One region of the Shewanella sp. AC91-MNA-CIBAN-0169 genome, then DNA from elsewhere that is predicted to be linked to it. Evidence: predicted binding sites of a transcription regulator. Region 1 holds the regulator's gene; the other holds the start of a gene.
What was found. Region 1 encodes FliA, which starts transcription of late flagellar genes. Its sites were predicted from a motif close to CTAAAGNTNNNNNNNNNNNNGCCGATA; they were not measured.
Positions count from the first base shown of each region.

Region 2: pomA (flagellar motor protein PomA) is a predicted target of FliA. The motif match lies at 4,840-4,866, and genes of this name have one in related genera.

Region 1 covers NZ_JBEOPM010000002.1:186,235-192,405, reverse strand. The annotation lists gene AAEY98_RS03315 (protein-glutamate methylesterase/protein-glutamine glutaminase) at 1-96, opposite strand, end outside; gene AAEY98_RS03310 (chemotaxis protein CheA) at 127-2,340, opposite strand; gene AAEY98_RS03305 (protein phosphatase CheZ) at 2,356-3,093, opposite strand; gene cheY (chemotaxis response regulator CheY) at 3,107-3,490, opposite strand; gene AAEY98_RS03295 (RNA polymerase sigma factor FliA) at 3,535-4,254, opposite strand; gene AAEY98_RS03290 (MinD/ParA family protein) at 4,247-5,128, opposite strand; gene flhF (flagellar biosynthesis GTPase FlhF) at 5,133-6,171, opposite strand, start outside.
Region 2 covers NZ_JBEOPM010000019.1:28,086-34,256, forward strand. The annotation lists gene nadK (NAD(+) kinase) at 1-650, opposite strand, end outside; gene grpE (nucleotide exchange factor GrpE) at 815-1,420, shown strand; gene dxs (1-deoxy-D-xylulose-5-phosphate synthase) at 1,664-3,529, opposite strand; gene ispA ((2E,6E)-farnesyl diphosphate synthase) at 3,552-4,433, opposite strand; gene xseB (exodeoxyribonuclease VII small subunit) at 4,473-4,709, opposite strand; gene pomA (flagellar motor protein PomA) at 5,048-5,815, shown strand; gene AAEY98_RS15825 (flagellar motor protein MotB) at 5,819-6,171, shown strand, end outside.

The DNA.
Region 1 (6,171 bases):
GGCAACGACTTCGAGATCAGGATCTTGATTGACAATCTCACTGACTCGACGTCGAAAAAAGCTAGAATCATCTACAACTAGTACTTTTATGGCCATTTAATTCCTTAAATAATGGAACTTTTATTTTTATTTTATTTTTTTGCTTTTAGCGTAATGTTTTAGCAGTCCTGGCACATCTAAAATCAGTGCAATACCACCATCGGATGTAATTGTCGCACCCGCCATACCTGGAGTACCTTGTAACATACTGCCAAGCGGTTTAATGACCACTTCTTCTTGTCCAATCAATGCATCTACAACAAAACCAATTTGCATAGTGCCAAGCTGAACAATAACCACATGACCATGCTTCTTATCACCATGTTTAAAGGTTGATTTTTTACTGTGCAGCCAATGTTCTAGGTAAAATAATGGCACGGCCTTATTACGGAAAATCACCGTCAATTGACCATCGACTATATTGGTTTTTGTTAAATCTAAATTAAAGATTTCATTCACACTTGATAATGGTAGTGCAAAAACTTGATTAGACACATCAACCATCAATGTCGGCATAATAGCCAAGGTTAATGGCACTTTAATTTCGAGAACAGTACCCTTACCTTTCATTGAGTCAATATAAACAGTACCGTTAAGTTGGTTGATGCGGGTTTTCACCACATCCATGCCTACTCCACGGCCTGAAATATCTGAAATTTCAACTTTGGTTGAAAACCCTGGGGCAAAAATCAAATTGTAAGCTTCGTTATCGGTCATTCTCGAAGCGGCATCTTCATCAAGCACACCACGACTTATCGCAATTTGTTTTAGCTTCTCAGGGTCCATTCCCGCGCCATCATCCTCAATTTTAAGCAGGATGTGGTCACCTTCTTGGCTAGCCGATAAGGTAATGGTACCGGTTCGAGATTTACCGCTAGCTTCACGAGTTATCGGCATTTCGATACCGTGATCGACTGAGTTTCGAACTAAGTGGACTAAAGGATCGGCTAACGCTTCAACTAAGTTTTTATCAAGATCGGTTTCTTCACCAATCATGATTAAATCAATTTCTTTATTTAAGGTACGGGCTAAATCACGGACAACACGCGGGAAACGACCAAAAACTTTCTTAATCGGTTGCATGCGGGTTTTCATCACCGCACCTTGTAAATCAGCCGTAACCAAATCCAGGTTTGCTAGCGCTTTGGACATCTCCTCGTCTTCACGATTAATGCCTAAACTAACCAATCGGTTACGCACTAACACTAACTCACCAACCATATTCATGATTTGATCTAAACGAGCAGTATCAACACGAACCGTTGTTTCACCTTGTGGGACAGACGCCGCTTTAGCAGGTGTTTTGTCTTTTACAGGTTCAACCTTTGGAGCAACTACAGGGACTGATGTCGCTACTGGTTTAACAACAGGAGCTGGGCTAACTTTTGCTGCTTGCACAGGAGCAACGGCTTTAGAAGGTTGAGCTGGAGGAGGCGTTTGCGATTTAGCAACTGGCGCAGTACCTTTTCCGTGTAATTCATCTAAAAGACGTTCAAATTCATCGTCAGTTATTTCATCAGAATCAACAAGGGGTTCAACAATAGGCGTTGCAGCAGGCTTAGTTGGAGCTGCAGGTTTGGTTTTAGCTTCAAATGAACCTGAGCCATGCAATTCATCTAATAATGCTTCAAACTCATCATCAGTGATTTCATCGCTACTACTTGCGGCAGGCTTTGAATCAATATTGTCTTTTTTTACTTCAGAAGGTTTAGCTGCAACAGGACTTTTACCCGGACCATGTAAGGCATCAAGCAACGCCTCAAATTCTAACTCATCAATGTCATCAATACTGCCAGTGTCAGATGCTTCCGCTGAGGGAATGCTAATATCTTCGACATATTCAGGATCACTGAATTCAACAATATTTTCAATTGGTTCTGGCTCATCTGCCGACATTTCTGAAGGTAATGGCGCTCCTGAACTTAATAATTTGAGTTTAGCAAGTAATGCAGAATCCGCAGGGTCTTGTGATTCTCCCTGTTGAGTTTGAGCAAACATGGAATTAATTGCGTCGACCGCTTGCAAAATAATATCCATTAATTCTGCATTTACGCCACGTTTACCGGTGCGTAATAAATCGAACGTGTTTTCAGCTTCATGACACACGTCAACCATCGGTTTTAGACTTAAAAAACCAGCCCCACCTTTAACAGTATGGAATCCACGGAAAATAGCATTGAGTAAATCACTGTCATCAGGATTATTTTCAAGAGCAACTAGCTGCTCCTGTAGAAGCTCTAAAATCTCGCCAGCTTCAATTAAAAAGTCCTGGAGTATCTCTTCATCAACATCAAAAGACATTAAATTGACTCCTAATTAGAAACCCAGACTTGATAGCAGATCGTCTACTTCATCTTGACCTGTCACCACATCTTCACGCAGTTCAGCATGCATGATGGGACCTTCTGCTTCTATTTTATTTTCGTTTATAGTTGGCAATGATTCAGTAGTATGATCTCCGAATACCGTTAGCATTGAGACCAGATTACTTTCTACTTCACGAACTAAATCAATCACTCGACGGATCATTTGCCCCGTCAAATCTTGGAAGTCTTGCGCCATCAAAATTTCATTTAATAACTCGCGAAGACGATTAGAATCATTTTCACTATGTAACATAAACTGCTGAACATCATGACAAAGTGACTTAAACTCACCCATTTCTATGTCACGACGCATCAATTTATCCCACATTGGCGTCACTGATTGTATATTGCTAATGATGGTATCGGCCAAAGGTAGACATTCTTCAACTGCATCCATGGTTTTATTTGCAGCTTGTTCTGTCATGTCGATAACATAGTTCAATCTTTCTTTAGCATCTGGTATTTCGGTATTGGCTAATTCAGATAAACGGTTATCAACTTGAAAATCTTTTAGTGCACTATGGAGTTGTCGAGTTAGCTTACCGACTTCTTCAAAAAGCTCACGCTGCAATGGCGTTGCAAGCTCTCTGATCATTTCATCGGCTTTATCTTGTTGACCCAAGGTAAGCAATTCAACAAGTTCTTGGGCCTGTTCGAGAGTGATTAACCCCGATATTGATGCCTGCATGACTTATCCTTGCTTATGCGAGTCGTTCAAAGATTTTGTCTAACTTTTCTTTTAACGTAGCTGCGGTAAAAGGTTTTACGACATAACCATTTACACCGGCTTGCGCTGCAGCAATAATCTGTTCACGCTTAGCTTCTGCAGTTACCATTAGCACAGGTAAATGCTTTAACGAATCATCTGCACGGATTGCTCTAAGTAAATCAATACCTTGCATTCCAGGCATATTCCAGTCTGTTACCACAAAATCAAAATCGCCTTTTTGTAACATAGGTAGGGCTGTTGAGCCATCATCTGCTTCTTGGGTATTATTAAATCCCAAATCTCGCAACAAGTTCTTAATGATACGCCTCATTGTTGAAAAATCGTCAACAATAAGAATCTTCATATTCTTGTCCAAGGTTTCCTCCGGTGAGCTGACACTCGTTTGCTCTAGATAAGTTATTATTCTTGTGTCCAATGCTTGAGTTTCGCTTTTAATCTGAGCATTGCCTGACTTAATATCTGGCTTACTCGCGATTCGCTAACTTCAAGGATGGCACCGATTTCTTTTAAATTTAATGCTTCGTCGTAATACAACGACAACACTAATGCATCTCTTTCTGGCAATGTCTTAATTGCTTCAACCAATGCAGATTGGAATTGAATTTCAGCAAGCGAGTCAAAGGTTTCATCTGGCGTTTCGTTGTCTGTGATTAACACATCTTGCGACACGCCAAGGTCTTCTATGCCTATGATTTTACCAACAGAAACATCATTTAAGATATGATGGTATTCATCGAGAGACATATCAAGTTTTTCAGCAATTTCTGTATCATTGGCATCTCTTCCAAGCAGTTGCCCCAATTCATCAATTGCATGTGCTACTAAACGATTATTACGATGAACTGAGCGCGGAACCCAGTCACCACGTCGAATTTCATCTATCATTGCACCACGAATTCTGATGCCTGCAAAGGTTTCAAACTTAGCCCCTTTACTGTTATCAAATTTAGATGAGGCCTCAAGTAACCCCATCATCCCAGCTTGTAATAAATCATCAAGTTGCACCGATGCTGGTAATCTTGCCAGCATATGATGAGCAATTCTTTTTACCAACGGTGCATACTGTTCAACAATAGACGTTTTGTTATCGAACTGAGTATACGCGGCGGCTTTATTCACTCGTTCTTCCTTCTTGTATCGGCTTACGTTGTACAAGACGTTCAACAAAAAACTCTAAATGACCACCTGGCTGTTGTGGAACTGGCCAAGTCATAATTTTATTGGCTAATCCATGATAAGCGATAGCTGAAGGCGACTTAGGATACGCTTCAACAACTAACTTTTGCTTACGAACAGCTTTACGTAAATTTTCATCGAATGGTATTGTTGCCACTAATTCTAAAGCAACATCTAAAAATCTATCCGTCACTTTACTGAGTTTAGCAAATAATTCCATACCTTCTCGTAAACTACGTACCATATTTGCCACAATTTTGAAGTGGAACACACCATGTTCACGACTTAAAATTTTAATCAGCGCATAAGCATCAGTAATTGATGTTGGTTCGTCGCAAACGACTATCAATACATCCTGTGATGCACGAGAAAAACTCAGCACCATGTCTGATATACCAGCAGCAGTATCCACAATTAAAATATCGAACTGAGTTCGCATTTCACTAAATGCACGGATAAGTCCAGCATGTTGTGCTGGCGACAACTCAACCATCGCTTGAGAACCCGATGTGGCAGGAACAATACCAATACCTTTAGGCCCACGAACAATGATGTCATCTAATTCGGCATCTCCGGACAAAACATGAGATAAATTTTTCTCAGCACGTATCCCAAGCATGACATCGACGTTGGCTAAACCTAAATCGGCATCAAGCACTAATACGCGTTTGCCCTTTTCAGCTAGTGCTACCGCAGTATTAATTGACACACTGGTTTTACCCACTCCGCCTTTACCACCGGATACGGCAATTACTTTAACTTTATCGTTATTTGGTTGATTCATCATACGTAAACCACTTGCTTGATCCCGAGTCATATCTTTACTCAAATGCATAGGCTGTGTCATTAGACCACACTGTGTCTTGTGACGATTGTTGTTCTGTTTCATTTAACGCCGCGAGAGCCTTTTTAGCCAACTCTAACGTATCTGCTACTTTCATGTCCTCAGGAACACGTTGACCGTCAGTAACATAGCTTAATGGTAACTCATTTTGAATCAATACGCTCAATGCACCTGCAATTGATATCGATTCATCTAACTTTGTTAAAATCGCACCCGCTAATGGAATTCGTTTAAAATGTTCTACAGCATCTTGTAACACACGACGTTGACCAGTCGCAGATAAGACTAAGTAGCTCCGAATTGGGATCCTACTATTTGCTGTTAAATTATCCAGTTGCTGATATAAGCGCATATCTCGCTGTCCCATACCTGCGGTATCAATTAATACTAACTTACGATTTCTAAATTGATATAAAATTTGTTCTAATTCGGTTAAATCATGTGCTTGCTTAACCGGACAGCCCATTATTTTGCCATAAGTCGCTAATTGCTCATAGGCACCAATACGATAATGGTCTGTGGTAATCAATGCTACCTGCTCTGGGCCATGATGGGCGGCAAAGCGAGCGGCTATTTTAGCTAAAGAAGTTGTCTTACCTACACCGGTTGGACCAACAAACGCCACAACACCACCACGTTTAACTATATCGTCGCCTTGATTGTCGAGTAAATTGGCTAAACTTTGTGGTAATGCTCTCACTAAATCGGCTGGGGTGTAGTGTTGACTTAGCCCCGCTAGTTTAGCAGCAACGGCTGGAGAAAACTCTGCTGCAATCAATTTACTTTCTAGCATTGCGCCAACAGGATCGGTACGCTTTTTTTGATCTTTCATCAACGATGAAACTTGATGGGTCAATAAGTTACGCAATGAAGCCATTTCTTCGCGCAGAGCATCCATATCAGCAGATTGATTTTTATTGGTTTTTTTAGCTTGCTCTGGTGCCGCTTGCGATTGAAAAGTTGATGCTGGTTTAGCAGACTTTGCCCCTTGTAATTGGCGGGCCCATTCTGGTAAA
Region 2 (6,171 bases), on a different contig from region 1:
CATGACAAGGTGTGAGGAAACATCGGCACTAAAATAAGCGCTTGCAGATTAGGTGTTAATATTGAACCGCCAGCAGACAAAGAATAGGCAGTAGAACCTGTTGGCGTGGACACAATCATGCCATCAGCGCGCTGGCTATACATAAATTGTTCATCAATATAAACCTCAAATTGGATCATATGAGCAATTTTACCAGGGTGAAGTACAGCTTCATTGACGGCGGTATTACTGGCGGTTATTTTTCCGTGACGGTGAACTTCAGCCTCCAGTAAAAAACGGTGTTCAGTTTCAAATTCACCGCCGAGCACTTTAGACAAGGCTTCTTCGAAGTTATCAGGAGGTAAATCAGTTAAAAAACCTAAGTTACCCCGGTTTACACCAATCACGGCAACATTAAAACGCGCCAATACCCGGGCTGCACCTAACATATTACCATCACCACCAACCACGATGGCTAAATCACAATGTTCACCCATTTCAAGTAGGTCCATTGAACAAACATCTACCCCCAGCTCTGCAGAGACTCGTCCTTCAACGATAACCCTAAAGCCCTGCATGCTTAACCAATGATGCAATCGGGTTAACGTGAGGTTAGTCCCTTGATGATGTGGTTTACCGATGAGACCGATTGTCTGGAACATTTTAGTCATATTCGAGTTTGTTATGCCTTTAGGCCTTGAAACATAAGAATTGATCCCCATAATATACTCAAACTTATTAGAAGTGTGAGATTTGCTGTTAATTTATCAGTAAATGGCCACTTTATTTTATTGTCGTAGAATACGAAATAACGCATTTTTTAGCTGGAGTGAAAATGAGCAACGAATCGAACAACACATCGCAAGATCAAGTGGAAGAAGCTGTAACTCCTGAAGTTGTGGCTGATGAGGCAAGTTTGATGGATGAAGTAACCCAAGCAAATTTTCGAATTGAAGAACTAGAGCAACTATTGGCTGAGTCTGAAACTGCGTTAGCTGAGCGTAAAGATGTTGAAATGCGCGCAGCGGCAGAAACACAGAACATTCGTACTCGCGCGGCAAAAGATGTCGAGCAAGCACGTAAGTTTGCCTTGGAAAAGTTTGCTAACGAACTCTTACCTGTAATCGATAATATGGAACGCGCCTTACAGGGGACTAACCCTGAAGATGAAGCGACTAAAGCGATTTATGAGGGTGTCGAACTGACCATGAAAGGTTTTTTAACCTCGGTGGCAAAGTTTGGTGTAACTCAAGTTGATCCACAAGGCCAAGCATTTAACCCTGAACATCATCAAGCTATTGGGATGCAGCCAAGTGCTGAATTTCCTGCCAACACTGTCATGATGGTCATGCAGAAAGGTTATTTATTGAATGACCGTTTACTGCGTCCTGCGATGGTGATGGTATCTCAAGGCGGTGGCAGTGTGGATGTTGAAGCTTAACGATAACGTTAATCTCAATACTCGCTTGTTGACACTAGAGCTGTAGCCAATAGCATTATAATGTTCTTCAACATAGTGCTATTCATATAGTCCTATTTATCATAGTGCTATTTAATATAGTGCTATTTATTATAGTGCTATTTATCATAGTTACGTGCACTATGATCACTAGAACGCGAGCCATAAAAAAGGACTGATTTTTCAGTCCTTTTTTGATCCTCTGCCAGTAATAACAGTAGAATATTAAGCCATAAATGCTTGGATTTGCGCTAAAATACCTTCAGCATCAAGTTGAAGATCCGTGATGATTTCATCAGGTGCGCCGTGTTGAATAAATTCATCAGGCAAACCAATCTGTAACACAGGTTTTACTATTCGCATTTTGTGTAATGCTTCAATTACTCCAGAACCCGCACCACCCATAATCGCATTTTCTTCAACGGTAACGATAACATCATGGCTATTGGCAAGTTGTTCAAGCAAGGCTAAATCTAGTGGCTTAACAAAGCGCATATCGGCAATGGTAGCATCCAGTTTTTCAGCAGCATAGGTAGCAGCTTCAAGTGTGGTACCAAAGTTAACAATGGCAATTTTTTGACCTTGACGGGTTAATACCCCTTTACCTATCGGTATTAATGTCATGGCCTCGACTTGTTCAGCCCCAGTTGCAAACCCTCGAGGGTAACGTACCGCAGTCGGCCCATCTTGATAGCAATAACCTGTATAGAGCATTTGACGGCATTCGTTTTCATCTGATGGCGCCATAATGATCATATTGGGAATACAACGCATAAAACTTAAATCGAATGCCCCTTGATGAGTTGGGCCATCTGCACCAACAATACCACCACGGTCAATAGCGAATAATACTGGTAAACGTTGCAAAGCCACATCGTGGATAAGTTGATCGTATCCGCGCTGTAAAAAAGTCGAGTAAATAGCAACCACAGGCTTTAGACCTGCACAGGCAAACCCTGCGGATAAGGTGACCGCATGCTGTTCGGCAATGGCAGCATCAAAATATTGGCTTGGGAATCGTTGCGAAAACTCAACCATGCCAGAGCCTTCGCGCATAGCGGGCGTAATAGCGACTAACTTGTCGTCTGTGGCAGCCATGTCGCATAACCATTTACCAAACACTTGTGAAAACGTAGGTAAACCTGGTTTCGTTGTCGGTTTCTTAAACTGGCTAGGATCAAATTTAGGCACCGCGTGCCAGCCGATAGGATCTTTTTCAGCAGGCTCATAACCACGACCTTTTTTTGTCATGATATGCAGTATCTGTGGACCTTTGAGGTTACGCATATTACGCATTGTTTCAACGAGCGAATCAACATCGTGACCATCTATTGGGCCAATATAATTAAACCCTAGTTCTTCAAATAACGTTGCAGGCACCACCATGCCTTTAAGGTGCTCTTCAGTACGCTTAGCCATTTCTTTAATGACCGGCATCCCTTTAAGGACCTTTTTACTGTTTTCTCGAATGGTGGTATAAAAACGACCTGACATCAGCTGCGCCAAATGATTATTCAGTGCGCCAACATTTTCAGAAATCGACATTTCATTGTCATTCAGTACCACGAGCATGTCATTGTGCAAGTCGCCAGCATGATTTAAGGCTTCAAACACCATTCCCCCGGTCATGGCGCCATCACCAATTACAGCAACCACTTTTCGACCTGCACCTTCTTTACCTGCAGCAATCGCCATACCTAAGGCGGCGCTAACAGAGGTGCCAGAGTGACCCACGCTAAACGTATCGTATGGGCTTTCTTCACGCCATGGGAAAGGATGTAAGCCATTCTTTTGTCGAATGGTATGCATCTGTTCACGACGATCGGTAAGGATTTTATGTGGATAAGCTTGATGCCCTACATCCCAAACTAACTGATCAAATGGGGTATTGTAGACATAATGAAGTGCCACAGTTAATTCAACTGTGCCTAAGCCAGAAGCAAAATGTCCGCTAGAAATAGCAACAGACTGAAGTAAGAACTGTCTGAGTTCATCAGACACTTGAGGAAGTAAACCTTGAGGTAACTTCCTTAATTCTTCTGGTGTATTAGCTTTCGCTAGTACTGGAAATTTAGAAATATCGAAGCTCATAGCGAGATTGTCTGACTCTTTATTATAATCTTCGCTCAATAATGTAGTGGGCGAAGTCTGCAATTAACTGGCTATTGTATGGTAATTTAGTCAGCGCTGATAGTGCATCTTGTATTAGTTGTTCTGCACAGGCTTTGGCACCATCGAGACCCAATAGTTTCGGGAACGTGCTTTTATTCGATTGCTGATCGCTGCCTTGTGGTTTGCCTAACTCTTCGGTGCTAGCAGTAATATCTAAAATATCATCTTGCACTTGAAAAGCTAGCCCAAGCGTATGGGCATATTTCATCATTAATTTATAATGCTCATCGGGTACGTCAGCAGCGATTAAGGCAAGCTCAACCGCACAACTGATTAACGCTCCGGTTTTTTTATTATGTAATTCGGTTAATCGGTCTAAATTTATACTGTGATCTGTTGCACTCAGATCAATCGCCTGCCCACCGCACATACCTTGATACCCTGAAGCTTTTGCGAGTACTCTGACCATCGCCAGTTGTTGCTTCGGATGTAAGTCATTACAAGGGGCTGTGATAATTTCAAAAGCCAATGTTTGCAACGCATCACCGGCTAAAATCGCGGTGGCTTCGTCAAATGCAATATGAACAGTTGGTTGGCCACGACGAAGTGCATCGTTATCCATTGCCGGTAAGTCATCGTGTATTAATGAATAGGCATGAATACACTCAATAGCAGCCGCGGCTTTATCAAGTGCATTGATATTGACACCGAGCATGTCACCTACACTGTAGACCAAAAATGGTCTTATGCGTTTCCCACCCAATAGCGCACCATGGAGCATCGCTGCTTTTAAATCTGGTGCAGCGTCATCGAGCAGCGTTAAATGTTGGTTAAGAATACCATTAACGCGATTTTGGTATGTTGTTATTGCTTCAGCTAACACGTATCAAGACCTATTATTTAATACACACTATGTTGACGATTATTCACTTTCTACAGTGAACGACGCTAATTCAGCATCATCTTCATTTAATAAGATAGAGACTTTTTGCTGTGCTTGCTCAAGTTTGGCTTGGCTTTGACGTACTAACTTAATGCCACGCTCAAACTGCTTAAGTGCATCATCCAGCGACACTTCACCTTGCTCCAAATGAGCAACAATGGTTTCAAGTTCAGTTAATGATTGTTCAAAACTGAGATTTTCAGGTTTTTTAGCCACGAGTAATATTCCTTTCATTCAGCGTGTGACAAGGTATATCAGCCCAGCGTATCGGTCAAATACAGTCGCTGGTTATTTGCTCAACAGCACGCTTTGTTATTGAATTTTGTTTAGAATGTACAAAAACAAGCTAAACTTGAGCCAAGTTTGTCCGATAACAAGTCATGATTTAAATTTGCTAGCAAAAATAGTATTGAAACTTTTGCTGTAATACATAACGATGGGCATTGTTATCAACACAAAATGCTGTCGGATTATTCGGATCATATGACGTGCGCTAACAGCACGATGGAAGTAGCACAAATAAGCAGCATAACGACTGCGATTGAGGAGAGGTTGTGGATTTAGCTACCCTAATAGGTATTATCGGTGCTTTTGCATTTATTATTGGTGCGATGATCACCAGTGGTGGTATCGGATTATTTATCGATGTACCGTCAATTTTGATTGTTGTGGCAGGCTCTTTATTTGTGGTGATGATGAAATTTAACCTAAAGCAATTTTTAGGTTCAATAAAGATTGGTATGAAAGCCTTCATGTTTAAATTAGATAAACCTGAAGACTTGATAGAACAAGCTGTCACCATGGCTGATGCTGCCCGTAAAGGCGGTTTTTTAGCATTAGAAGAAGCGGTTATTACCAACACCTTTATGCAAAAAGCCGTTGATATGTTAGTTGATGGCCATGACGGTGATGTGGTGCGCAACGCATTAGAAAAAGACATAGCATTAACTGAAGAACGCCACAAAACAGGGGTGGGTATTTTTAAAGCCATGGGTGATGTGGCACCTGCAATGGGCATGATTGGTACTTTGGTTGGTTTAGTGGCGATGCTATCTAACATGGACGATCCAAAGTCTATTGGACCTTCAATGGCAGTGGCATTGTTAACGACTCTTTACGGCGCGGTGATTGCCAACATGATCGCCATCCCTATGGCGGATAAATTATCATTACGGATGAATGAAGAATTGCTTAATCGTAATTTAATTATGGATGCAGTATTAGCGATTCAAGATGGACAGAATCCACGGGTTATTGAAGGCTTTTTGAAGAACTATTTGGCTGAAAGTGTGCGAAAAATCGATACAACGGACGGAGAGTAACTCATGGCTAAGGCCAAGTGTGATTGTCCACCCGCTGGTGCCCCTATGTGGCTTGCCACATTTGCAGACTTAATGTCGTTGCTGATGTGTTTCTTCGTGTTGTTGTTAGCGTTCTCTGAAATGGACGTGATGAAGTTTAAACAAATCGCTGGTTCAATGAAGTATGCATTCGGGGTACAAAACAAAGTTGAAGTAAAAGACATTCCTAAGGGGACGTCTGTTATTGCGCTTGAATTCCGCCCAGGTCGCCCCGATCCCACTCCAATAGAGATCATTAATCAACAAACCAATGAAATGACTCAGCCGACGATAGAATATCAGGCGGGTGAAGAAGACAGCGCGGGTGGGACTCAAAA